Regions from separate parts of the Microbacterium sp. NPDC057659 genome, predicted to be linked through region 2. Evidence: predicted binding sites of a transcription regulator. Region 2 holds the regulator's gene; each other region holds the start of a gene.

What was found. The regulator LexA, encoded in region 2, represses DNA repair genes until DNA is damaged. The targets are predictions, from matches to a motif close to TCGAACANNTGTTCGA.
Region 1: a site for LexA is predicted at 5,326-5,341, ahead of recA (recombinase RecA). Genes of this name have one in related genera too.
Region 3: a site for LexA is predicted at 3,707-3,722, ahead of ACFVAE_RS16810 (DUF222 domain-containing protein). Genes of this name have one in related genera too.

Annotation. Positions count from the first base shown of each region.
Region 1 is NZ_JBHVHU010000001.1:793,350-801,287, forward strand. Features, by position in the region: gene ACFVAE_RS03850 (ABC transporter permease) at 1-300, shown strand, start outside; gene ACFVAE_RS03855 (hypothetical protein) at 327-1,205, shown strand; gene ACFVAE_RS03860 (HlyD family efflux transporter periplasmic adaptor subunit) at 1,202-3,223, shown strand; gene ACFVAE_RS03865 (regulatory protein RecX) at 3,260-4,072, opposite strand; gene recA (recombinase RecA) at 4,075-5,127, opposite strand; gene ACFVAE_RS03875 (DUF3046 domain-containing protein) at 5,385-5,606, opposite strand; gene ACFVAE_RS03880 (helix-turn-helix domain-containing protein) at 5,613-5,921, opposite strand; gene ACFVAE_RS03885 (CinA family protein) at 6,081-6,563, opposite strand; gene pgsA (CDP-diacylglycerol--glycerol-3-phosphate 3-phosphatidyltransferase) at 6,560-7,138, opposite strand; gene ACFVAE_RS03895 (DNA translocase FtsK) at 7,155-7,938, opposite strand, start outside.
Region 2 is NZ_JBHVHU010000004.1:203,656-211,593, forward strand. Features, by position in the region: gene ACFVAE_RS17435 (fatty acyl-CoA synthetase) at 1-1,342, opposite strand, end outside; gene ACFVAE_RS17440 (prolyl oligopeptidase family serine peptidase) at 1,368-3,224, opposite strand; gene lexA (transcriptional repressor LexA) at 3,323-4,009, opposite strand; gene ACFVAE_RS17450 (LysM peptidoglycan-binding domain-containing protein) at 4,284-4,634, shown strand; gene ACFVAE_RS17455 (histidinol-phosphate transaminase) at 4,666-5,748, shown strand; gene hisB (imidazoleglycerol-phosphate dehydratase HisB) at 5,745-6,347, shown strand; gene hisH (imidazole glycerol phosphate synthase subunit HisH) at 6,344-6,979, shown strand; gene ACFVAE_RS17470 (AAA family ATPase) at 7,002-7,938, opposite strand, start outside.
Region 3 is NZ_JBHVHU010000004.1:78,075-86,012, reverse strand. Features, by position in the region: gene ACFVAE_RS16830 (S41 family peptidase) at 1-339, shown strand, start outside; gene ACFVAE_RS16825 (hypothetical protein) at 343-561, shown strand; gene ACFVAE_RS16820 (DUF808 domain-containing protein) at 552-1,478, opposite strand; gene ACFVAE_RS16815 (hypothetical protein) at 1,580-2,020, shown strand; gene ACFVAE_RS16810 (DUF222 domain-containing protein) at 2,228-3,676, opposite strand; gene ACFVAE_RS16805 (class I SAM-dependent methyltransferase) at 3,851-4,546, opposite strand; gene ACFVAE_RS16800 (GntR family transcriptional regulator) at 4,649-4,993, opposite strand; gene ACFVAE_RS16795 (hypothetical protein) at 4,990-5,904, opposite strand; gene ACFVAE_RS16790 (thioredoxin domain-containing protein) at 5,991-7,751, opposite strand; gene msuE (FMN reductase) at 7,806-7,938, opposite strand, start outside.

The DNA.
Region 1 (7,938 bases), on a different contig from region 2:
ACCGAGCGCACCAGGGAGATCGGGCTGCGCAAGGCACTCGGCGCCCCGCCCGGGGCGATTCGCAACCAGTTCCTGCTCGAAGCGACTGTGCTCGGCTTCGGCGGCGGCATCGTCGGCGTGATCCTCGGCATCGTGGTCGCCCTGGTGCTGCCTGCGATCATCGGCAGCTCCGTGGTGCTGTCGCCCCCGATCGTATTCCTCGCCATGGGCGTGGCCGTCGCGATCAGCCTCATCTTCGGGGTCTATCCCGCCACCAGAGCTGCACGGCTCGTGCCCATCGACGCCCTCCGCGGCGAATGATCTCCCCCGACTCAAGGAAAGAACACATGACACTCACCGCTTCTCGACTTCGTACTGCGCTGGTCGCCTCGTCCCTCCTGGTCGCGGGTGGGCTTCTGCTGGCCGGCTGCTCTTCCGCGGATGCTTCCGCCGATTCATCGAAGGGCGGCGGCTCGTCGTCGAATGCCGGGCAGCAGCAACGGCAGCAGCAGTCGCCGCGAGGCGTCAGCGGTCTGATCGCCTCGGCCGACGACGGACTGCTGCAGGTGCAGAGCACGAACGAGCAGACCTCGGTGCGCTACACCGACGACACCACGATCACCAAGCGGGTCGCTGTGGGCGCCTCCTCGATCGCCGTGGGCGACTGCGTGATGATCATGACGGATGCGGGTTCCGACACCAAGTCCGCGACCTCGGTGACGGTCACCGAGGCATCGGACGACGGGACGTGCGGCATGGGCGGCTTCCCTGGCGGCGGAGCACCATCCGGCGAGCGGCCGGAGGGCATGCCGACGGACATGCCCAAGGACCGCCCCACCGACATGCCCACGTCCGGGCCCGGTGGCCGCGGCGGCTTCGGATCGATGGTCTCGGGGGCCGTCACCGCGGTCTCCTCCTCGAAGGTGACAGTCGACGCCGTGTCGTTCGGCGAGGACCAGAAGACCACGAGCACCGAGGTGGCGCTGAACGCCGACACCACGATCACCGGCACGGCGGATGCCACCACCACCGACATCAAGAGCGGCCTGTGCGTGATGGCGACCGGCAAGGCCGATGACGCCGGCGGGTACGACGCCACTGCGCTCGTCCTCTCCGACCCGGACGACAGCGGGCAGTGCACCGGCGGCTTCCCCGGCGGCGGGAGGATTCCCGGCGGCCAGGCTCCCGACGGCAACGGCGGCGGACAGGGTGGAGACTCCGAATGACCGCTGACGACGACCTGTTCGATCTTTCGGACAGCGACGACATGCGCGCCGACGAGGCACCGGCCGCGGACACGCGGGCGCGACGTGGAGCCGGTGCGTTCTTCACCCGACGACGCAACCGCGTTCTCGTCGGCATCGCCGTGACCGCGCTGGTCCTGGCATCCGGTACGACGGCGGTCTATGCGGCGACCCGAGGAGGCGACGGCGACTACCGCACGGCCGTCACCGCGAAGGCGGACGTCACCGAGGCGCTCGACCTCTCCGGCCAGCTCGCGTCCGCGAAGAGCGCCGACGCATCGTTCCAAGTGGCGGGCACCGTCGCGTCCGTCACCGTCTCCCTCGGCGATGAGGTGACAGCAGGTCAGGCGCTCGCCGCTCTCGACACCGGGGATCTGTCGGATGCCGTGACCAAGGCCGAGGACACCGTCGCATCCGCTCAGCAGACGCTCGAAGACGATCTGGACGCCCAGTCGAACGGCGCTTCCTCGTCATCAGCCTCGGGCAACTCCTCCGGTTCGCCGGCGCTGCCGTCGACCGGCGGCTCCCCGCAGAAGAATCCGGGCGGATCGACCCCGGGCGGATCCACCCCGGGCGGATCCACCCCGGGCGGATCCACGCCAGGCGGATCCACGCCAGGCGAATCCACGCCAGGCGAATCCACGCCAGGTGGTGACAACGGACCCGGCGACAACGGATCCGGCTCCTCGAACGACGAAGCGACGAAGGCGGCGATCGCCGCCGTCACCACCGCTCAGCAGAAGCTGCTCGAGAAGTACGGGCAGTCCGTGTCCGCCGGCGAGGCGTCCCGTGCGGCGCTGACGTCGGCGCAACAGGTGTGCGCACCATTCCTGGACGCGAAGCTGGAGGTGCCCGCAGAGAACGGCAGCGCGGACGGCGGTGACGCCGCAGCGCTCGACGAGGCCGCGATAGCGGCGCTTCAGACCGCGCTGAAGGACGCCCAGGGCCAGCTCACGAACTGCCAGGACGCGGTCTCGGCGACGCAGTCGGCGCAGCAGACCACCGAAACCGCCAACGGTGCCGTGTCAGATGCCGCGAAGGACCTGAACGACGCGGTCACGGCCTTGCAGGAGCAGCTCTCGGCCTCTGACGGGTCCGGCACGGACTCCACGGACGGCGAATCGTCGCAGACCGGGACGACTGCCGGCACCAGCGCGTTCAGCTCGACTCTCGTGATCCGCACGGCCGCTGTGACCAGCATGGCGACGCCGGACGGAATGACCGGCGGCTCGGGATCGTCCGGCACGATCACCGCGGAGAAGATCCTCGCCGATCAGGCGGCGATCGACGCAGCCGAAGCCCAACTGGCGATCGCGAAGCAGGACCTGGCGCTCGCGACGCTCACGAGCCCGATCGACGGCACGATCGTCTCGGTCGGGATGGTCCCCGGCGACACGGTGAGCGCCGGTTCGGACACCGCCGTGATCACGGTGCAGAGCGCAGGCGGCTACGTCGTCGAAGTCGGCGTCGGGCTCTCGAGGATCGGCAAGGTCGAGGTGGGACAGGATGCCAAGGTGGTGCTGCCGGCGTTCGGAGCGGAGTACGACGCCACAGTCGCGTCGATCGGCGTGCTGAACACGTCGTCGACCTCCACACCGTCGTACACGGTGACTCTGGCTGTGGATGCCGGCGACGACACGCCGCGCATCGGTGCGACCGCAACGGCGACCGTGCAGCTCGCCGCAGCGAAGGACGTGCTCACGGTGCCCACATCGGCGGTGACTCGCTCCGGCTCCGCTGCGACCGTCGACGTCCTGATTGACGGTGCTGTGAAGAAGACAGCCGTCACTCTCGGCGCGGTCGGTGCGGAACGCACCGAGATCGCCAAGGGGCTCAGCGCCGGCGACGTCGTCGTGCTCGCCGACCTCGACCAGGCGATCACATCGGATGACACTTCGACCAGCACGCGTCTCGGTTCGGGCCGGTTCTCCTCGGGTGACTTCCCCTCTCCCGGGTCAGGCTCCGGAGGCGGCGACTTCCCGGCGCCTCCGGGAAGCTGATCCGCCCGACCGAGTGAGCCGAGGTCGTTCCTCGGCTCACTCGGATTCGATGAAGCGAACCCTTGAGGCGGAACCGGTCGAGGATGCCTCGCGCAGCGCGGTCTTCGCCGCATTCATCGCGACGGAGCCGCCGTAGCCGCGGCGCGACAGCTGACCGACCAGCCGCCGCAGCGCGGCATCCGGGTCGAGCCTGGTCATGCTGCGCGCTTTGGTCCTGGCGTACTCGAGCGCCCGCTCAGCATCGTCGTCGGGCAGCTCGGAGAGAGCCTCGTCGACGATGTCGCGCGGGATGCCCCGCTGCGCGAGCGCGCGGGAAAGCGCAACGCGACCCTGCCCCTTGCGCTCGACCCCGGAGATGACGAGATGACCGGCGAGCGCGCGATCGTCGAGGTACTTGCGACGCTCGAAGTCGTCGATCACCTGGTCGATCTGGTCGCCGGCGAGCCCGGCGGTCCGCAGGACGGTGCGCGCCTCTGACACCGACATCGCATGGCTGCGGAGCTTGCGCACGAGGGTCTCCTCAGCGGTGGAGCGCAGCCGATCAGGGTCGGGCGCGCTCTCGTCGTCGTCAGGAGCGTCCCCGTCGTGCGCGGGACGGAGCGCGCGCAGGCGAGGCACCGCGGCCGGCTCCTCGTCGCTCTGCGCGCGTGCGCCGTAGGCGGGATGCCGGGCACCGGGGGCGGCAGGGCGCTCGGCCTCGCCGTCGTCCCAGGTGGAGCGCCAGAGCCCGTCGTCACCGGTGCGCCGAGGAACGCTGTCGCTGCTCTTGCTCTGCCCCATGCCGCCGAACAGCGGGATCACAGGGGCGAGCCGATCGTCGTCGCGCTCGCCCCCGCTGTTGTCCGTCATGATCAGGCCGGGCGGCGCTGAGCCAGTTCGTCGGCCACGGGCTCGGCCGGAGCGGCAGCGCCGCCGATGCCGAGCTTCTGCTTGATCTGCGTCTCGATCGCCAGGGCGATGTCATCGTTCTTGATCAGGAAGTTGCGGGCGTTCTCCTTGCCCTGCCCGAGCTGGTCGCCGTCGTAGGTGTACCAGGATCCGGACTTCTTGACGATGCCGTGCTCGACGCCGAAGTCGATCAGGCTGCCTTCGCGCGAGATGCCGACGCCGTACAGGATGTCGAACTCAGCCTGCTTGAACGGCGGCGCCATCTTGTTCTTCACGACCTTGACGCGAGTGCGGTTTCCGACGGCGTCTGAGCCGTCCTTCAGCGTCTCGATGCGCCGGATGTCGAGACGCACCGATGCGTAGAACTTCAGCGCCTTACCACCGGCGGTGGTCTCGGGCGAGCCGAAGAACACACCGATCTTCTCGCGCAGCTGGTTGATGAAGATCGCGGTGGTCTTGGTCTGGTTCAGCCCACCGGTCAGCTTGCGGAGTGCCTGCGACATCAGGCGGGCCTGCAGACCGACGTGCGAGTCGCCCATCTCGCCCTCGATCTCAGCGCGCGGCACCAGGGCCGCGACGGAGTCGATGACGACCAGGTCGATCGCGCCGGAGCGGATCAGCATGTCGGCGATCTCGAGCGCCTGCTCGCCCGTGTCGGGCTGCGAGACCAGCAGCTGATCGATGTCGACGCCGAGCTTCTTCGCGTACTCGGGGTCGAGGGCGTGCTCTGCGTCGATGAACGCGGCGATGCCGCCGGCGCGCTGGGCGTTGGCGATCGCGTGCAGGGTCAACGTGGTCTTACCCGAGGACTCCGGGCCGTAGATCTCGATGATGCGGCCGCGCGGCAGTCCCCCGATGCCGAGGGCGACGTCCAGCGCGATCGATCCGGTCGGGATGACCTCGACCGGTGCGCGCTCGTCGCTGCCCAGTCGCATGACCGAGCCCTTTCCGAACTGACGGTCGATCTGGGAGAGGGCGGATTCCAGGGCCTTCTCGCGGTCTGCGGGTGAGGGCATGACGTGCTCCTTCGTACTCGAGTTCTGCCGCCTGTAGGCTGTCGCGCCCGGCCCCGGCGGGGCTGGATCTGAGACAAGGCGTATGGCGTCAGGCCATGTCTTTCACCGTAGGAGGGGCCACCGACATCGCGTCGGCGATACCGCCTCCTGTGGGAAGATTCCGGCCGGAATCCATCTGTGCAGAACAATACGCTTCTATCGAACACTTCTTCGACGACACGCCGTCCTGGTATCGATCAGAAGTGCGGATGAATCCGTCAGCGTTTGCCCGGCTCCAGGCGCCCCACGCCGTAGCGACGGCTTGCCGGAACATCGGCCTCTTCACAGAGCGCGAGCCAGATCTCTCGCGGCGGCACTCCGGCGTCCAGCGCTTCGACCGCTGTGCGGCCGAGGCTGCCGAGGACGAGATCCTGGGTCAGCGTCGTGGCGCGCGTGCCGAACTCGTCGTCGACGGCGCGCAGGAACTCACTGCGTCGCATCCGTGATCAGCGCAGCGAGAGTTCGGGCTCGACCGAGGCGACCAGGTCGTCAGGAACCACGTCGGGGAAGACCTGCAGGCCCTCCAGCACCGAGATGCGGTCGCCGACCTCACGCATGATCGTCGAGATGGGGACGTCGAGGGCTTCGGCGACCGAGGCGAGGATCTCGCTGGACGCCTCCTTCTGTCCGCGCTCGACCTCACTGAGGTAGCCGAGGGCGACGGATGCCTTTCCCGCGACCTGCCGGAGGGTGCGCCCCTTCTGCAGGCGGAAGTCCCTCAGCACATCGCCGATCTCCTGTCGTACAAGGATCATCGGAACCTCCCCTCCATCGTCTCCGCCGGCTCGTGCGCCGAGCGGATCGCCAGTCTAACCCCACCTGGCGTCATCAAATCTACTGTTTCTCTCTGTGGTTCAGTTGTGAGCGTTCGCTGCGTCATCAGCACATCAGGGAGAACCGGCGCCGCGCCGCGGCTATTCCCGGACCAGTTCGAGCGCCGCCGCGATCGCTGCGTCCACGCTGCTTCGGCGCACCTGCGCTCGGTCGCCGTCGAACACGAACGATCGCACGCTCTGCGCGACCGGGGTCACGATGCCGATGTGCACGGTGCCGACCGGCTGTCCGTCCGGCGAGTCGGGACCGGCGATGCCCGTGGTGCTGATGCCGACGTCAGCCGGACGCCCGGCGACCTGGACGGCGCGTCGCACGCCGGAGGCCATCTGGACGGCCACCTCGGGATGCACGGGTCCGTACGCGTCGAGCAGCGTCTGGTCGACCCCGAGCAGGCTGTGCTTGACCGGAGTCGCATAGGCGACGACCGCGCCCAGAAGTGCGTTCGAAGCTCCGGGCACGGAGACCAGCTCGGCGGACAGCGCTCCCCCGGTCAACGACTCGGCGACACCGAGAGTCCAGCCACGACGACGCAGCGCGTCGATCAGTTCGGCGGCGTCGCTCATCGCCGTGCCGTGCGAGATCCGCGCACCTGCGCGACGATGTAGTCCACGCCGCTCGCCACCGTGAGCACCAGAGCGGTGATCATCAGCGTCTGCGTGACGACGATCCATGCCGGCATCCCGACCAGCACGTGCAGCGGCAGCAGCGCCCAACTCAGCGCGACGCCCTGCACGACCGTCTTGATCTTTCCCATCCACGCCGCCGCGACGACGTGCTCGCTCCTGATCATGAGCCGGTGCACGGTGATGCCCCACTCGCGGATCAGGATGATGACGACGATCCACCACGGCACCTCCGCGAGGATCGCCAGGCCGATGAAACCCGCGCCGGTGAGCAGCTTGTCGGCGATCGGGTCCCAGAGCTTGCCGAAGTCGCTGACGATGTCGTACTTCCGAGCCAGGTAGCCGTCGACCCAGTCGGTGGAGATGGCGGCGACGAAGAGGATCGCCGCGACCCAGCGCAGCACCGGCTGGATCTCGCCGTAGCTGCCGCCCATGAGCAGCAGTACGAAGAACACCACCGCGAGCGGGATGCGGGCGATGGTGATCGCGTTGGGAAGCTGTCGGGGAATCGCCACGAACCGATCCTATCGATCAGTCTCGCCCGGTCAGCCCCCAGGCGTCCTCGTCGCCGTCACTCTCGACGACCGGCAGCCCGTCGTACTGCGCCTCGATGGGATCGGTCGGATACGGGTCCGCGGCTTCCGCCGCCGCAGCCGGAGGCGCGGCCTGCGGAGCAGGCGCTGCCGGGGCCGGCGTCGGTGCGGGCGCCCCGCGCAGCCGAGCGATCACCTCGGGCAGCTGCTCGCCCGTGACCAGCACGTCGCGGGCTTTCGACCCCTCGGAGGGGCCGACGATCTCACGTGACTCCAGCAGGTCCATCAGGCGGCCGGCCTTGGCGAAACCGACGCGCAGCTTGCGCTGCAGCATGGAGGTCGAGCCGAACTGCGAGGTGACGATGAGCTCGGCCGCCGCGAGCAGCAGCTCGAGGTCGTCGCCGATGTCCTCGTCGACCTCCTTCTTCGCCGTCGCTGCACCCTCCTGCACGTCCGGACGGTACTCCGGTCGGGCCTGGCCGGTGACGTGCTTGACGACCGCGTCGATCTCGCTCTCCTGCACCCAGGCGCCCTGCAGCCGGAACGGCTTGGACGAGCCCATGGGCGAGAACAGGGCATCGCCCTGACCGATCAGCTTGTCAGCACCGGGGCTGTCCAGGATCACGCGACTGTCGGTGACGCTGGTCACGGCGAACGCCAGACGCGAGGGCACGTTGGCCTTGATCAGACCGGTGACGACGTCGACGCTGGGGCGCTGCGTCGCCAGCACGAGGTGGATGCCCGAGGCTCGTGCGAGCTGCGTGATGCGGACGATCGAGTCC
Region 2 (7,938 bases):
CGTCCGACACGCCGATGACCGCCACCTCGGCGACATCCGGATGCGTGTACACGGCATCCTCCACCTCGCGGGACGCCACCATGATCCCGCCCGTGTTGATCGCATCCTTGATGCGGTCGACGACGGTCAGATATCCGGCCTCGTCGCGCGTGACGAGGTCGCCGGAGTGGAACCATCCGTCGCGGAACGCCTCGGCGGTCTCCTCCGGCTTGTCCCAGTAGCCCTGCGCCAGCTGCGGTGAGCGGTACAGCACTTCACCGGGCTCGCCGACGGCCGCCTCCGCGCCGCTCTCGTCGACCACACGGGTCTCCACGAACAGGATGGGTCGTCCCGCGGATGCGGGCCGCTCCGCATGCTCCTCGGGGCGCAGCACGGTCGCCAGTGGACCGATCTCCGATTGGCCGAAGCAGTTGTAGAAGCCCAGGGCGGGATAGCGCTCGCGCAGTCGGTTCAGCACGGTGACGGGCATGATCGATGCGCCGTACTGCGCCTTGGTGAGTGAAGAGAGGTCGGCGTGATCGAGGTCGGGGTGGCCTGCCAGGGGCACCCAGACCGTCGGAGCGAGGAACAGCGAACCGATGCGCTCCTCCGCGACGGTGCGCAGGATGCGCGGGATGTCCGGTGCGGGCAGCAGCCGCACGGTGGCGCCGATGGCGAGGTAGGGGAGCATGAACACGTGCATTGCCGCCGAGTGGTACAGGGGCATGCAGATCAGCGGAGCGTCATCCGCCCTCAGATCGAGGGCGACGATCACGGACGAGTACTCGGCCACGAGAGCCGCGTGAGTGAGCATCGCGCCCTTGGGCTGTGAGGTCGTGCCCGATGTGTACAGCAGCTGCACGAGGCGTTCGGCGTCGATGTCCGACGGCAGTTCAGGAACCGCGCCGGAGGTCGCCCTCGCCAGCAGCGAGTCGTCCGTGTCACGCAGCGATGCCACGCGCTCCACCACCGTGTCCGAGCGCACCGCGTCGAAGTGCGTCCGCAGCTGCGGATCGACCAGCGCCGCCCGTGCGCCCGACTGCGCGATCACGTAGGCGAGTTCCGCGCCGTGCAGCGCATAGTTGACAGGCACGTGCACGAGGCCGGCCCTGGCGATCGCGAGGAACGCGATGACGTAGGCGTCGGAGTTCGTCCCGTAGGTGACCACCCGCTCGCCGGCGGAGAGGCCCCATTCGCGCAGTTCGGCGGCAGCGCGGCTCACCGCGTCATCGAGCTCCCGGTAGGTCCAGTCGCGGTCCTCGAACCGGAGGGCGAGCGCGTGCGGCTCACGCGAACTGCTGCGCCGGAGCACCGCGTCGACGGTGTTGCTGCGCCAGGGTTGGAATGCGGACGTCGTCGTCATGACGCTCACGCTATCCCAGCCGTCGTCACGCCGGTGTGAAGCCGAAGGTCCTGCCCAGGAAGGCCAACTCGGCCTCGAACGCGGCGATGATGTTCTCGGCACGCCGGAAGCCGTGTCCCTCTCCGGAGAACAGCACGTACTCGTGCGGGATGCCGCGTGCGGCAAGGGCGTCGCGGATCGCCTCGGACTGGTTCGGTGGCACGACCCTGTCGTCCGCGCCCTGCAGGAGCAGCACCGGTACGTCGATGCGATCGGCGTGGGTGAGCGGCGATCTCTCGATGTAGGTCTGCTCCGCCTCGGGCAGCGGTCCGACCAGCCCCGTCAGGTAGTGCTTCTCGAAGTCGTGGGTGTCCGACGCCAGCATTCGCAGATCGGCGACGCCGTACCGGCTGATCCCGGCGCTGAATGCGCCGCCCCGCACGAGCGCGCAGAGAACCGTCCAGCCGCCCGCCGAGCCGCCGCGGATGGCGATGCGGTCCGGGTCGGCCGCGCCGGATGCCACGAGGCCGCGCGCTGCCGCGATCACATCGTCCACGTCGGCCACGCCCCACTGCCCGTCCAGGCGCTCCCGATAGGCGCGGCCGTACCCGGTGGAGCCGCCGTAGTTCACGTCGAGGACGCCGATGCCGCGGCTGGTCCAGTATGTGTAGGCGGTGGATGCCGCCCCGCCGACGTGGGCGGTCGGCCCGCCGTGCACCATGACGATGTACGGCGGAAGCTCGCCGTCGGCGGCCACGGCATCCGGGTGCGTCGGCGGATAGTCGAACGCGTGCACGGGTCCGTGCGGCCCGTCGAAGGTCACCGGTCGCGGCGCCGCCACCCAGTTCCGGTCGACCGGGGCGCCGCCGCGAACCGCGAACGCCTGGCCGGTGACGGTGTCCAGCACCCACAGCCCGCGATCGACGGTCGCTCCGGTGCCGGACACCAGGATGCGTCCGCCGGAGGCATCGTCGATGCTGGCCTCGGCCGTCACCGGCAGCGACAGGTGCGTGCTTGTTCCGTCGCGCTCGATCAGGACGAGCTCGTCCGCCCCGTTCGTGCGCACTGCCGCGATCCGGCTGTCGCCCAGAGGGCGGTACCACCGGTTGCCGAGCACCCACAGACCGCCGCCCGTGTCGGCGTCGATCGGGTACGCGGTCCGCGAGGCGACGTGCAGGCCGTCCAGCTCGACGCGTTCGAGGTTCCAGCGCCCCTTCGGGTCGTCCAGGAACAGCAGCTCGGTGTCCGTCACCCACTCCGGCTGCAGTGCGGCGCCGGTGCCGATGGTGGCGAGTTCATCGGTGCCGATGGCCGCGAGGTGCAGGAGACACTGCTCCCATGGCATCCGCTCCGTGCTCCACTGCACCCAGGCGATGCGGGTGCCGTCGGGGGAGAGCGCGGGATGCGCGACGAAACCGCTCGTCGACACGAAGACGCGCGCGGCGTCATCGTTGTCGGCGGCGGAGCCGTCGGTGGGGATCTCCACGATCGCCCGGACGTGCCGTTCGGGGCGCAGGTCCTCGCGCACCGCGAGCAGGCGCCCGTGCTGCACCGACAGACCGCCGTACTGGGGGCCGGCCTCGGTGATCGGCTGGGGCGATCCGCCCCGCGGCATCCGGTACACACGCTGGTCGCCGCCTTCGACGAAGTACAGGGTGCCGGCGGCGTCTGTCGTCCACGCTCCGCCTCCGTACTCGTGCACGCGAGAGCGCGCGTTCCAGGGTGACGGCAGGATCTCGGCGCCGGTCGAGCTGCGCACCGCGATGCGGCCGCCCTCGGCGGGCACCGACTCGCCCCACCAGATCTCATCACCGACGAATCGTGCGCCGTCGATCCGCGGCGTCGCGGCCGCCATGCTCGCGGCGTCGAAAGGGGAGTGCCAGGTGCCGTATGCGGATGCCATGTCTCGAGGGTACGGCTCTGCGACATACGGAGTCACACGGAACGACGAAGGCACTCCCTGGATCAGGGAGTGCCTTGGTCGTAGGTGCAGTAAGGCGGTCAGACCGCGCGGAGAACGGCGACGATCTTGCCGAGGACGACGGCATCGTCGCCGAGGATCGGCTCGAAGGAGGAGTTGCGCGGCAGCAGCCAGGTGTGGCCGTCGCGCTGCCGGAAGGTCTTCACTGTGGCCTCGCCGTCGAGCATCGCCGCGACGATCTCACCGTTCTCGGCGGTGCTCTGCGAGCGGACCACGACCCAGTCGCCGTCGCAGATGGCGGCGTCGATCATCGACTCCCCCTGCACCTTCAGCATGAACAGCTCGCCCTTGCCGACCAGTTGCCGGGGCAGGGGGAAGATCTCCTCCACCTGCTGCTCGGCGGTGATCGGGACACCGGCGGCGATCTGGCCGACCAGGGGCACCAGTGCTGCGTCGCCCACCGGCGGGACGGCGTCGGCGGGGTTCTCGGTGCTGGCTCCCGGCAGATCGATCAGCACCTCCATGGCACGGGTCTTGCCGGGATCGCGGCGCAGATAGCCGCTGAGCTCGAGCTGGCCGAGCTGGTGGGTGACGCTGGACAGCGACTTCAGCCCCACCGCGTCACCGATCTCGCGCATGCTCGGCGGATACCCGTAAGTGGCGATCGAGGTCTGGATGACCTCCAGGATCGCCATCTGCTTCGCGCTCAGGCTCTTGCGCCGGCGGGTGCGCGGCGCCTCGGATGCGTTGCCTGCGATGTCGCTCATCGGTGCTCCTTCGTGCGCCGGCCCACCGTGCTCCGAGAGCAGCCGATTCGAATGTCGGTGGTCCGTGATGGGGTGTCGTTATCGAAACCGTATCCGAGAAGTCGCCGGAATCGGAAGATCTGTTCGAGCGTGTCGGTGAACGAGGGTCGCGGATTTCGAAGAACGCTTGACAAGTATTCGATATCGAAGATAAGTTCGGAACACAGCTTCGCATCCGCCGTTCCCGGCCGAGCGGCGGATGCGAAAGCTGATTCCATCTGACGAGGAGCACGACATGAGCACCATCGGCATCGCCCCCACTGCAGTCATCGGCACCCGCCTGCGCATGACGCGGCGCGGACGCCGGGTGCTGAGCGCTCTCGTCGCCACCCCCGTCGCCATCGGCATCGCCTACGCGGGCATCGCCGGCGGTTCCGCGCTCGCGTCGGGCGAGCGCACGGCCCCCGTCGACTTCGAGACGGTCATGGTCATGCCGGGCGACACACTCTGGTCCATCGCGGGCGAGGTGGCTCCCGGCGCTGATCCGCGTGACGTCGTCGACGAGATCAACAGTCTGAACAACCTGCACGGCGGCGTCCTGCAGGTCGGCCAGGAGATCGCGATTCCCGCACGTTACACGGACTGAACCAGGGTGGCACCCGCCATACGATTGACGGGTGACCTCACTCGACGAGCTGCCCCTCCGCGATGATCTGCGCGGACTCACACCGTACGGCGCGCCGCAGGCGCCGCTGCCGGTCGCGCTGAACGTCAACGAGAACACCCATCCGGTTCCGGATGATGTGGCGGCCCAGATCCTCGAGGACGTCGCCGCGGCGCTGCGCGAGGTGAACCGCTATCCGGACCGGGAGTTCACGCGGCTGCGCGAGGGCTTCGCGAACTATCTCGGCCACGGTCTGCGTCCGGATCAGATCTGGGCGGGCAACGGGTCCAACGAGGTGTTGCAGCACATTCTGCAGGCCTTCGCCGGCCCCGGCCGCACGGCCTTCGGGTTCGCTCCGACGTACTCGATGTACCCCCTGCTCGCGCAGGGCACCGGAGCGAGGTGGATCGCCGGCACGCGTGGCGACGACTACCGGATCGACCCGCAGGACGCCGCGGATCAGGTCGCAGCCGCTGACCCGGATGTCGTCTTCCTGTGTGCGCCCAACAACCCCACCGGCACCCCCCTTGGACTCGATGTCGTGGAGGCGGTCTACGAGGTCGCCCGCGGCGTGGTGATCGTGGACGAGGCCTATCACGAGTTCGCCCCCAAGGATGCGCCGTCGGCGCTCACTCTTCTTGATGGGCGTCCGCGGCTGTGCGTGTCGCGCACGATGAGCAAGGCCTTCGCCTTCGCCGGTGCACGCGTCGGCTACCTGGCCGCGGATCCTGCCTTCATCGATGCGCTCCGCCTGGTGCGTCTGCCATATCACCTGAGCGCTCTGACCCAGGCGGCGGCGACTGCGGCCCTGCGCAACGCCGACGTCATGCTGCGCATGGTCGACGACATCGTCGTGCAGCGCGACCGCATCACCGCAGGGCTGACCGAGCTCGGCTACCTCCCGCACGAATCATGGTCGAACTTCGTCCTGTTCGGCGGTGTCGACGACCCGCACACGACCTGGCGCGCCCTGTACGACCGCGGTGTGCTGATCCGCGACATCGGCATCCAGGGACACCTTCGCGTCAGCGCCGGCACCGAGGCCGAGACCACCGCGTTCCTCGATGCCATGGCCTCGATAGGATCGGCAGTATGAGCGACCGCACCGCCAGCCGCACGCGCAGCACATCCGAGTCCACCGTCGAGCTCGAGCTGAACCTCGACGGCACCGGCCGCAGCAGCATCGACACCTCGGTGCCGTTCTTCGACCACCTGCTCACCGCGTTCGCGAAGCACTCGCTCACCGACCTCACCGTCCGCGCCTCGGGCGACACCCACATCGACGCGCACCACACGGTGGAAGACGTCTCGATCGTGCTCGGCGACGCGATCCGCGAGGCGCTCGGCGACAAGGCCGGCATCTCGCGCTACGGCGATGCGCTGGTGCCGCTCGATGAGGCTCTCGCACAGGCCGTGGTCGACATCTCGGGTCGACCGTACCTGGTGCACTCCGGCGAGCCCGAGGGCTTCGAGTTCCACCTCATCGGCGGTCACTTCACCGGGTCGCTGGTACGTCACGCGTTCGAGGCGGTCACCTACCACGCAGGCCTGACCGTGCACGTGCGCGTGCTCGGCGGCCGCGACCCGCACCACATCGCCGAGGCGGAGTTCAAGGCGTTCGCACGGGCGTTCCGCCAGGCCAAGGCGCTCGACCCGCTGATCGTGGGCATCCCGTCGACGAAGGGCGCCCTGTGAGCGAAGCTTCTCGCGTCGTCGTCTACGACTACGGCTCCGGCAACGTGCACTCCGCCGTCAAGGCGCTGGCCGCCGCCGGCGCCGACGTCGAGCTGACCGGTGACCGCACCAAGGCGCTCGAGGCCGATGGACTGTTCGTCCCCGGCGTGGGGGCCTTCGCGGCGGTAGCGACCGCGCTGCGCGGGCACGGCGGCGATGAGATCATCGAGCGGCGTCTGGCCGGCGGCCGCGCCGTGCTGGGTGTCTGCGTCGGCATGCAGGTCATGTTCGAGCGCGGCGTCGAGCGTGGGCACGATGCCGAGGGGCTCGGCGAGTGGCCGGGCACCGTCACCGAACTCGACGCCCCGGTGCTCCCGCACATGGGTTGGAACACCGTCGAGCCGGGGGAGGGGTCGGTCCTGTTCCGCGGCATCGAGCAGGAGCGGTTCTACTTCGTGCACTCCTTCGCCGCCAAGGAGTGGGAGCTCGACGTGCAGGCGCCGTTCCCGCAGCCCGCGGTGACCTACGCCACGTACGGCGAGCGCTTCCTCGCGGCCGTCGAGAACGGGCCCCTGGCCGCGACGCAGTTCCATCCCGAGAAGTCCGGCGATGCCGGCATCCGGCTGCTGCGCAACTGGGTGACCTCGCTCTGAGACCCGCGCGCGGACGCGCGGATCAGAGCCCGCGGGCAACCGCGGCTGCCGCGGTCAGCCATGCGCGCTGGGTGGCGGGAGCGAGCCCGCCGAGGAGGAGAGTTCCGTCGACCATCTCGTGGTCGAACGGGATGCTGACCACGTCGCGGGCGAGTTCCCGGTAACCGGACACCACCTGCTGCACGTCGGCGCCGGTCGCCTTCGGGTCGGCCTGCGAGACGACGACGACGGAGTTCCTCGCGAGTCGTGCGGAGCGCTCGTCGCGCTCTGCGAGAGCCTCGAGCAGCAACGCCCCGGCCTCGGCGTGGTCGTCGCGGGTGGTCGTGGCGACGACCACCTGATCGGCGTGATCGATCATGCGCAGCCACATCGGATCGGACTCGTCGTTGCCCGAGTCGATCAGGATGACGCGGTAGAACTTCGCGGCGACGGCGTGGATCGCGTCGACGTCCGCCGGGTGCAGGCGGTTCTCGTGCGCGAGTCGGATCGGCTTCGAGCGCAGCACGTCGTACTTCTCGCGGGGCTGGTGATGCACGAACTGCGCGAGGTCCGCGGACTGCGCGGAGGCGCCCAGCAGCCGCTCGGTCTCGGGCAGCAGCTCGAGCAGTGTGCGCTCATGGGCGCTGCTCTCGGTGCGCCAACCCAGCGTCCCACGGGTCTGATTGTTGTCCCAGGCGAGCACGCCCGCGCCGCCGTAGCGGGCGAACACGGCGGACAGCAGGGCGGTGGTCGGCGTCTTCCCCGCTCCGCCCTTGCCGTTCACGATCGCGATGGTGCGCGGGCCGGGCCAATGCTGACCGACCACCTGCTGGTCGTCGCGGACGGCCTGTTCCGTCGCACCAGGCGCGAGCTTGAAGCCGATCCTGTTCAGCGCGCCGCGAGTGCCCCTTCGCGCCGGCTCGTCGCGTCGGTCCTGGTGCAGGAACGACTGGCGCTCGCGTCGCTCGCGTCGCAGCGGA
Region 3 (7,938 bases), 130 kb from region 2:
ACGGCGATCGGCTCCTTCGCCTTCACGGACGGCCGTGGAGGGCTGGGACCGCGACGAGAACGGTGGGCCGAGCCCAGCTCGAGATCACGCTGGCCCGGCACCCTGGACATCCTGATCGACGCGATGACGTACTCGGCGAGCGAGGACTTCATCCTCGGTCTGCAGGGCCTGGAGCATGTCACGGTCACCGGCTCACGGACCGGAGGAGGTTCGGGTCGCCCCCGCCGGATCCCGATCCTCCCCGGGATCGACCTCTCCGTCAGCACGGCCGTCACGTACGACCGGCGCGGACGTCCTGTGGAGTTCCGCGGCATCCATCCAGACGAAGGCAGGGGCTGACACATGCCCGCGCCGAACGGCTTCTCCTACAGCATCCGCGGTGCCGACGTCGTGATCACGCACCACGGCAGGACGGCGACGGTGCTGCGCGGTGCGCGCGCCGCCCAGTTCCTCGACGACGTCGAGCGCGGGGATGCGCAGCTGCTGATGGCCCGGGTGACCGGGAACTACCGCCGGGGCAACGAGCGCACCGCCCGGCAGCATCCGCGCAATCAGCGCTGAGCGACCTCTTCCGGGGTCGCTTTGTGGTGTCCCTCGTCGAAGCTCGGACGGCGGCCGAAGAGGCGGCCGACGCCAAGCACGATCCCGACGATGATGAGACCGACGACCAGTCCGCCGACGGCGGAGATCGCGGTGTCGCCGAGCCAGACGACGAAACCGCCGAGAGGGGCGAGCAGCTCCTCGACGCCGTGCAAGAGGTCGGCCGGCAGGTGGAACCCGACCTCGCCGATGTTGACGATCACGAGGTGGCCGCCGACCCAGAGCATGGCGACGGTGCCGACCACGCTGATCACGCGGAACACGGCGGGCATCGAGCGCACGATGCGGGTTCCGGTGTGCCGCACGCGTCGCACCGGGTTCTTGGCCATCTTCAAGCCGATGTCGTCGATCTTCACCAGCAGAGCGACAGCCCCGTAGACGACGGCCGTCATGACCACGGCGATCACGGCGAGGATCATGAGCGTCTGCCAGAAGCCGAGCCCCTTGTCGAGGCTGGCCAGCGAGATGAGCATGATCTCCGTCGAGAGGATCAGGTCGGTGCGGATCGCACCCCAGACCAGGCGCTTCTCGTCACGCGCGCCCTCGTCCTCGTGGCCGTGCCCGAAACCGAACCACTCGAGCACCTTCTCGGCGCCCTCGAAGCAGAGGTACACACCGCCGACGATCAGCAGGTAGGGCAGCACTGCGGGTGCGAACGCCGTGAGGACGAGCGCCACCGGGATGATGATGAGGAACTTGTTGCCGAGCGACCCGAGCGCGATGCGCACGACGACGGGAAGCTCGCGCGCCGGCGTCAGTCCCTGCACGTACTGCGGCGTGACGGCGGCGTCGTCGATCACGACTCCCGCGGCTTTCGCGGATGCCTTCATCGCGGCGCTCAGGATGTCGTCGACGACCGCCAGCAGACCAACCGACATGCGTTCTCCCCGTGTTCTCGACGGCCGATTCGGCCCCGGAGAACACTACCGGGTGAGGTGCTCGGAGTCTGTGCTGAGACCGGTTGCCATAGTGTTGCCTGGTGGCGCAGAACCCTCAGCAGCTGAAGCCCTGGTATCGGACCTGGTGGACGGTTCCCGTCTTCGGGGCGGTCGTCCTGGTCGTGATCGTCGCCCTCGCGCAGGCCTTCGGTCCGAAACCGGAACCCGTGGTCAGACCCACCGCGACGAGCACGGCGTCTGACTCGGCGACTGCGCTCACCGAGACGGCTTCCGGGCTGACCTACAGCGAGGCCACCACGGCGTGCAACGATGCAGCACAGGCCGAGGTCGACCCCGACACGTGGAACGGCAGTCCGAAGCTCGATCCGCTCGAATCGCGGATCGTCGGGGATGCCTGGTACGTGAAGTTCGGCGGCACGGTGACCTCCGCCGCCGGAGCCGAGGTCGAGAGCATCGTGGAGTGCACGGTCGGGGGCGCGCCGGATGCGGCGGTCGTCAAGAAGGTCAAGATCGAACGCTGACGAGGAGGCAGCACGGGAAGCCTCGCCGCGCACGGCTGGACGTGCCCGATGATGCCGGCACGGCGGCGCGCGGTTGTCGGTGAGCTTCGCCGCCGCCTACGAGCCCACGTCGGCCGCTGCGACCGAGGTCGCAGCCCGACGTCATCCGTGACGCGCTGAGCGCCGTTCCGCCGTGAGCAAGTGCATGGCGGACCTTGCCTGCCGAGTTCAGGGGCTCGCGCGGCTGGTGAGGGTGTGTCGTCGGCCTCCGCCGGTGGGGTGCCAGTCGCGGCGGTGATCCCACCAGGCGGGGCCGCGGATCTCGGGGATGCCTGCTCTGAACCGGATCTGCCAGTGCGACAGGTGCAGGGTGCGGTGATGATGCCAGCACAGCGCGACTCCGTTGTCGGTGTGCGTGCGGCCGCCGTGGGCGTACTCGTGAACGTGGTGGATCTCGCACCAGGTCGCGGGGATCGTGCAGCCGGGGATCACGCACCCGCCGTCGCGGGCGATGATCGCCCTCCGCTGCAATGCGTTGAAGACCCTCCCACTGGTGCTCAGCGACACGATGCGGCCTCGACCATCGAACATCACCCTCTGGATGCCACCCGCACACCCGGACTGCGCGGCCACCCGCACCGGGACCGTACCGGCATCAGCGCCGTCCACGTGCGCGAACCCGGTACCTGCGGCGTAGTCCGCCGCGGTGACCGTGACCACGAGCGTCGGCGCGGCGCCGCCCAGGTCGGGCAGTTCCCCGCCGCGGGCCGCGACGGTCAGGATCGTCGCCAGCGCGTCATGCAGCTTCTGCGCCCTGGTGCGGTCGTCCCCCGTGTCACTGCCCCCGTTCGGGTTCTCGGCGGAATCGAGGGGGTCGTCGAAGCAGACTCCGGCACCGGACCGCGGGCTGAGCAGGGCGTCGTTGAGCCGGCACCACTGCGCGTACACCTCGGGCAGCAGTCCACCGGAGACCGGATAGACACCGTCGCGGAGTCTGCCGAATCTGATCCCCCGATTCCGCGAGGCGACTTCGTCATCCGGCTCGGCACCGTCCGGATCCAGCGCAGTCACCACCGCCCGGGAGAAGTCGCCCACCTCCGCCGGCGACGGGACCGGCACCCGTCCGATCTCTGCACCCGACTCGGGGTGCAGGACGACCCCGCTTGCGTAGGCGGCGACCAGCCGGTCCGCTGCCACCCGCTGCTCGTCGCTGATCCTCGTGCGAGAGTGCTCGATCGAATCCGCCCCGGCCACCAGGCCGCCCAGCCCGACGTCCCCCGCGAGCAGCGCGCCGCGCAGCCGGTCGTACTTCGCGGGCAGGAACGCCCCGTCCGTGATCCCCCTCGCCCGAGCCGCGTATCCGGCGGCGCGGACGATCCGCGCCGCGTGAGCCCTGTCGATCCGGCACGCCATCGAGAGCAGGTCGACCGGCCGCTGGCATCCGTGCCGGGTCGTCAGCCGCTCATCCCGAAGCCCCTCCGACCGGTCCCGCACCTGCACCGCCGCCTCTACCAGCACCCCGTCCACGCGCCGCTGGATCCGGCCCGCGACATCCAGCAGACGCATCAGCTCCGCATCCGGCAGATCAGGAAGCTCTTCTCCCTCGAACGCGTCCGTGAGCACACCGGCGAGCTCTGCCTCCAGAGTTACCAACCGGTCCACCACGACGCTGTTCATACCCCCTATTCAACCGACGGCCACCGACATTCGAACATCTTTTCGCATCAAACGTTAAACCCCAGGTTGAAGCGACTTTTCGGCCATCACGCACAGGAGACACCCCGCGACAAGACAATGACGCGACCTCCTCACGGAACCTCCGGCAGGCACCACGACGAGGCCGTCAGACCGTCACCTCCTGAGGATGACGCCGATCTGGGTCCCGTCAGCACTCTCCTCGACGCTGTCGATCCGCCCGAACGCGGACAGCTCGTCCAGGAGCGAGCCGCGGGTGAACCAGTGCACGTACCCCTGTCCATCGCTGAAGGTGTCGAGCGGCTCGAGTCCCCTGAACTCTGCCGCCGCAGCGTGATGGACCGGGTCATCCTGCAGGCTCTCGAGAGCCTCGCCCTCCGTGGGCACGAGGTGGCTGGTCACGAGCAGACGTCCACCCGGGCGAAGCACCGCCGCGACGTCATTCAGCAGCCGGCGTCGGCTCTCCCGTCCCGGGACGTAGCAGTAGTGCTTGACGGAGAGGACGAGGTCGAACGACGCCGGCGGAAATGACACCTCTGTTCCGGTCACGACGTCGAACTCCACCGAATCTGCACCACGTTCGTGTGCGAAATCCTGCGCAGCCCCGATCAGCGGCGAGCTGACGTCGACGCCCGTGACCCGATTGCCCTGCAGCGCGATCGGGACGGCCAGCCGCCCGGCCCCGCAGCCGAGATCCAGCACGTCCCATCCGCGCGGCCGCAGACGTTCGAGCAGTGACGACTCGAGCTCGGTCGGCCCCTCGCGATTCCCGGCCGCATAGAACGAGACCTGCTCCGGCGCCTCGAACCAGGCGCGCGTCCGCGCGATCAGCCGCTCGATGTCGTCGCCCACGTGCGCCCACGCTACACGGGCCTCGATCGAGGCGTTCCTGCTCCGGCTGGCTCGGCAGGTCAGGGCGTGCGGCGGCACTCATTCCGCGAGCGCTCCGCCCCGTCATACGTCCCATGCCGCGCGCACCGCGCCGAGGGCCTGTTCCAGAGTCAGCCCCGCGGATGCCGCGACGAATGCCTGCGCTGCGTCCCGAACCGTGTCGTCGTAGGCGTGCCCGGCGCGCACCCGCGTGCCGCGCGCGCGGCTGGTCTCGATCAGCCCCTCTTCCTCGAGTGCCCCGTACGCCTTCGCGACGGTTCCGGCCGCGACGCGAAGGTCGCCCGCCAGCTGCCGGATCGACGGCAGCCGGCGGCCGCCCGGCAGTTCACCGGAACGGATGCCGTCGGCGAGCTGCGATCGGATCTGCTCGAAGGGAGCGACCGCACCGGCCGGGTCGAGCGTGATCACCGGACCGACTCCGGCGCGGTCGACATCCGCTCCCCGACCGTGAACGCGGTCAGGGCGGCAAGGGTCGCACTGACGACGCTGAGGACCAACGCGACGATGCCTCCCCAGAGCAGCATGTTGCCGACGACCACCCACACCGCGGGCGCCCCGGCGCTCGAGGCCGTGACGCTCATCAAGGCACCCGCCGTCCACGCGATGCCACCGAGCGAGAGCAAGACCGCGCCGATGGACAGCTTGAGCACGACGGATGCCGAGGCCTGACGCCATTGCGCGTCGCTCTCCGCGTCCTCCGGGCGTGGGAACACCGCGGTCGACCCGATCCCCTGCAGCGCCACGATCGTCGCGGCGACGAGCAGCGCGAGCCCGATCAGGGCCGGCACACCGTAGTACCAGCCCGGGTACGGGGTTCCCGCCGCAGCCTCGCCACCGACCGTGAAGCCGATCGCCCGCGACCGACCTTGCTCGTCGTCCGTGGCGGTGACGCCGCAGCACAGGACCACTGCCACGAAGACCACGACGATCTCGATGCACGCGTGCACCCAGCCGCGGGGGATGAAGGACCGCCAGGAGCGATGCTCGAGTCGGGCGGAGCGCGGCTCGTCGGCGTCCACTTCGACGTCGCGCGGTGGAGTCGCCGCGTACACCAGCAGTCCTGCGGCCGCTGAGACCAGGGGCGTCACCGCCAGCGGCAGCCCGAGCAGGTCAGGCAGCATCAGGCCGAGGGCCGCTCCGATCACGAACACGAGCAGGGCAGTGAGCACGGCGAACAGCACCCGGCGCCGCGCCGCCGCCACGACCGGCGCAATGCGCTCGGGAAGCTCGGCCCGCCCACGGCGATGGACGATCAGCCACACGATCGCAACGATGATCGCGATCGCCATGACGATGAGAATGGTCCCCGGACCGCCCATCGCAGCCCCCTTCCGTGTACTGATCGGTTGATACACACGATGACGCATCGTGTGTCAATCTGTCAATACACACGTGATCTCACTCCTCAGCGCCCCGGAGCGAGCGCCCCCGGATCACTGGTCGGCAACCTGCACACGAAGTCGCGGCAGTCGTACGCCACGCCCTCCACGGCGTCCTTCTCGGAGAACAGCTCGAACCCGGCATCCGCGAAGGCGCGCGCCTGCGTCGGCGTGACGATCGCGACGACGTCGGCATCCGCCCGGCGCGCGGCCTCGGCGAGCGCGTCGGAGCCGGCCACCACGACGATCTGCCGCGGCGCCGACACCAGTCCGGCGGCGACGCGCAGCAGCGCGCCGTAGCCGAACGGATGCTCCAGAGCCCGCGCCGCGAGCCCCGCCACCAGTCCGCTCGCGCGATCGAAGTATGACACCGACGCCCCCAATCGCCACGCGGTGAGGGATGCCGCGGCGAGCGCCGCGGTGCCCGAGGGCAGGTCCCCGTCGCTGTCGTCGCCCGCCACCGGGATGTCCTGCGCGGCGAGCACCGGATCCGCCACGACGGGCGCATCCAGCACGTCCAGCGCAGCCGTCGCCCAGGTCGCCTCGCCGGTCGAGAGCGCGAGCGCGAACAGGCCGTCGGCCAGCAGCCCGGCATCCGCCGTCGTCGCCACGGCGGCCGAGGCGACCCCGTCCAGCGAGGACCGCACCAGCCTGCCGTCCGCCGAGCGGTTCGTCGCCAGCACGAAGCGCGCCGCATCCTCAGCCGCGCGCACCCACGAGGGCTCACCCAGCACCGCGCCGGCGCGGGCGAGCGCGCCGATCGCGAGGCCGTTCCACCCCGTGAGCACTTTGCCGTCGACCGCCGGCGGCTCGAGCCCCACCCGCGAAGCGACCGGCCGCTGGTAGTACCCGCCCTCGTTGCGCTGTCCGTCGATCCACGACTCCGAGTCCTGCGCGGCGCCGAAGCCGCCGCCCTCGCGCCGCAGCGTCCCGAGCAGGAAGTCCGCGATTCCGTGCACGACGTCGACACGCCCCGCGGCGAGCGCGACGTCCATCAACTGGGCGTTGTCGGTGAGCATGCGCTCGTAGTGCGGCACGGTCCAGTCCCGCTGCGTCGCGTACCGGAAGAGCCCTCCGTCCTCGTCCCGCAGCTCAGAGCCCGCCATCGCCGTCAGCGCACGCTCCACGGGCGCGACCGGCCCGACGATCTGCAGGAACCGCAGCGTCGTCGCGACCGGGAACTTCGGCGCTCCTCCGAATCCGCCGTGCACGCGGTCCTCCCGTGCCGCGACCTGCGCAGCAGCCTCCGCCAGCTGCGACGTCGTGGGCAGCGACGACGGCTCGGGAACGATCTGCGAGAGAGCGGATGCCACGGCATCCGCCTGCTCGACCACCACCTCGCGTCGGTCCCGCCAGGCCTCCTGCACAGCGGAGAGCACATCGCGGAACGAGGGCATTCCGGCGCGGGCGACCGGCGGGAAGTACGTTCCGGCCTGGAACGCGCGCCCCGAGGGCGTCGCGAAAACACTCAGGGGCCAGCCCAGGTTCTGCGTGAAGGCGGATGCCGCGGCCATGTAGGCCGCGTCCACCTCGGGATGCTCCTCACGATCGACCTTGATCGATACGAACCCCGCGTTCAACTGGTCGGCCGTGGCCGCGTCGGAGAACGACTCCCGCGCCATCACATGGCACCAGTGGCAGGTGGAGTAGCCGATCGAGATGAACACCGGCACATCACGGCGCCGGGCCTCGTCGAACGCCTCCTGCCCCCACGGATGCCAGGCCACGGGGTTGTCCGCGTGCGAACGCAGATACGGGCTGAGGGTGCCGGCCAGGCGGTTGCGCATGCCCCCACGCTACGCCGCCGACGTCCACGCGGTCCCGGTCGCGCGGGGCCGAGCTCAGAACACCGCGACGGCGCGGGGATCCCGCTCGACGGCGTAACCGACCAGAGGGAGGGCCCGTTCGGCCGCGAGCTCGATCCGCGTCACGAGCTCCGGCGACGTGATCCGGTACCCGTCGAAGTCCGAATCG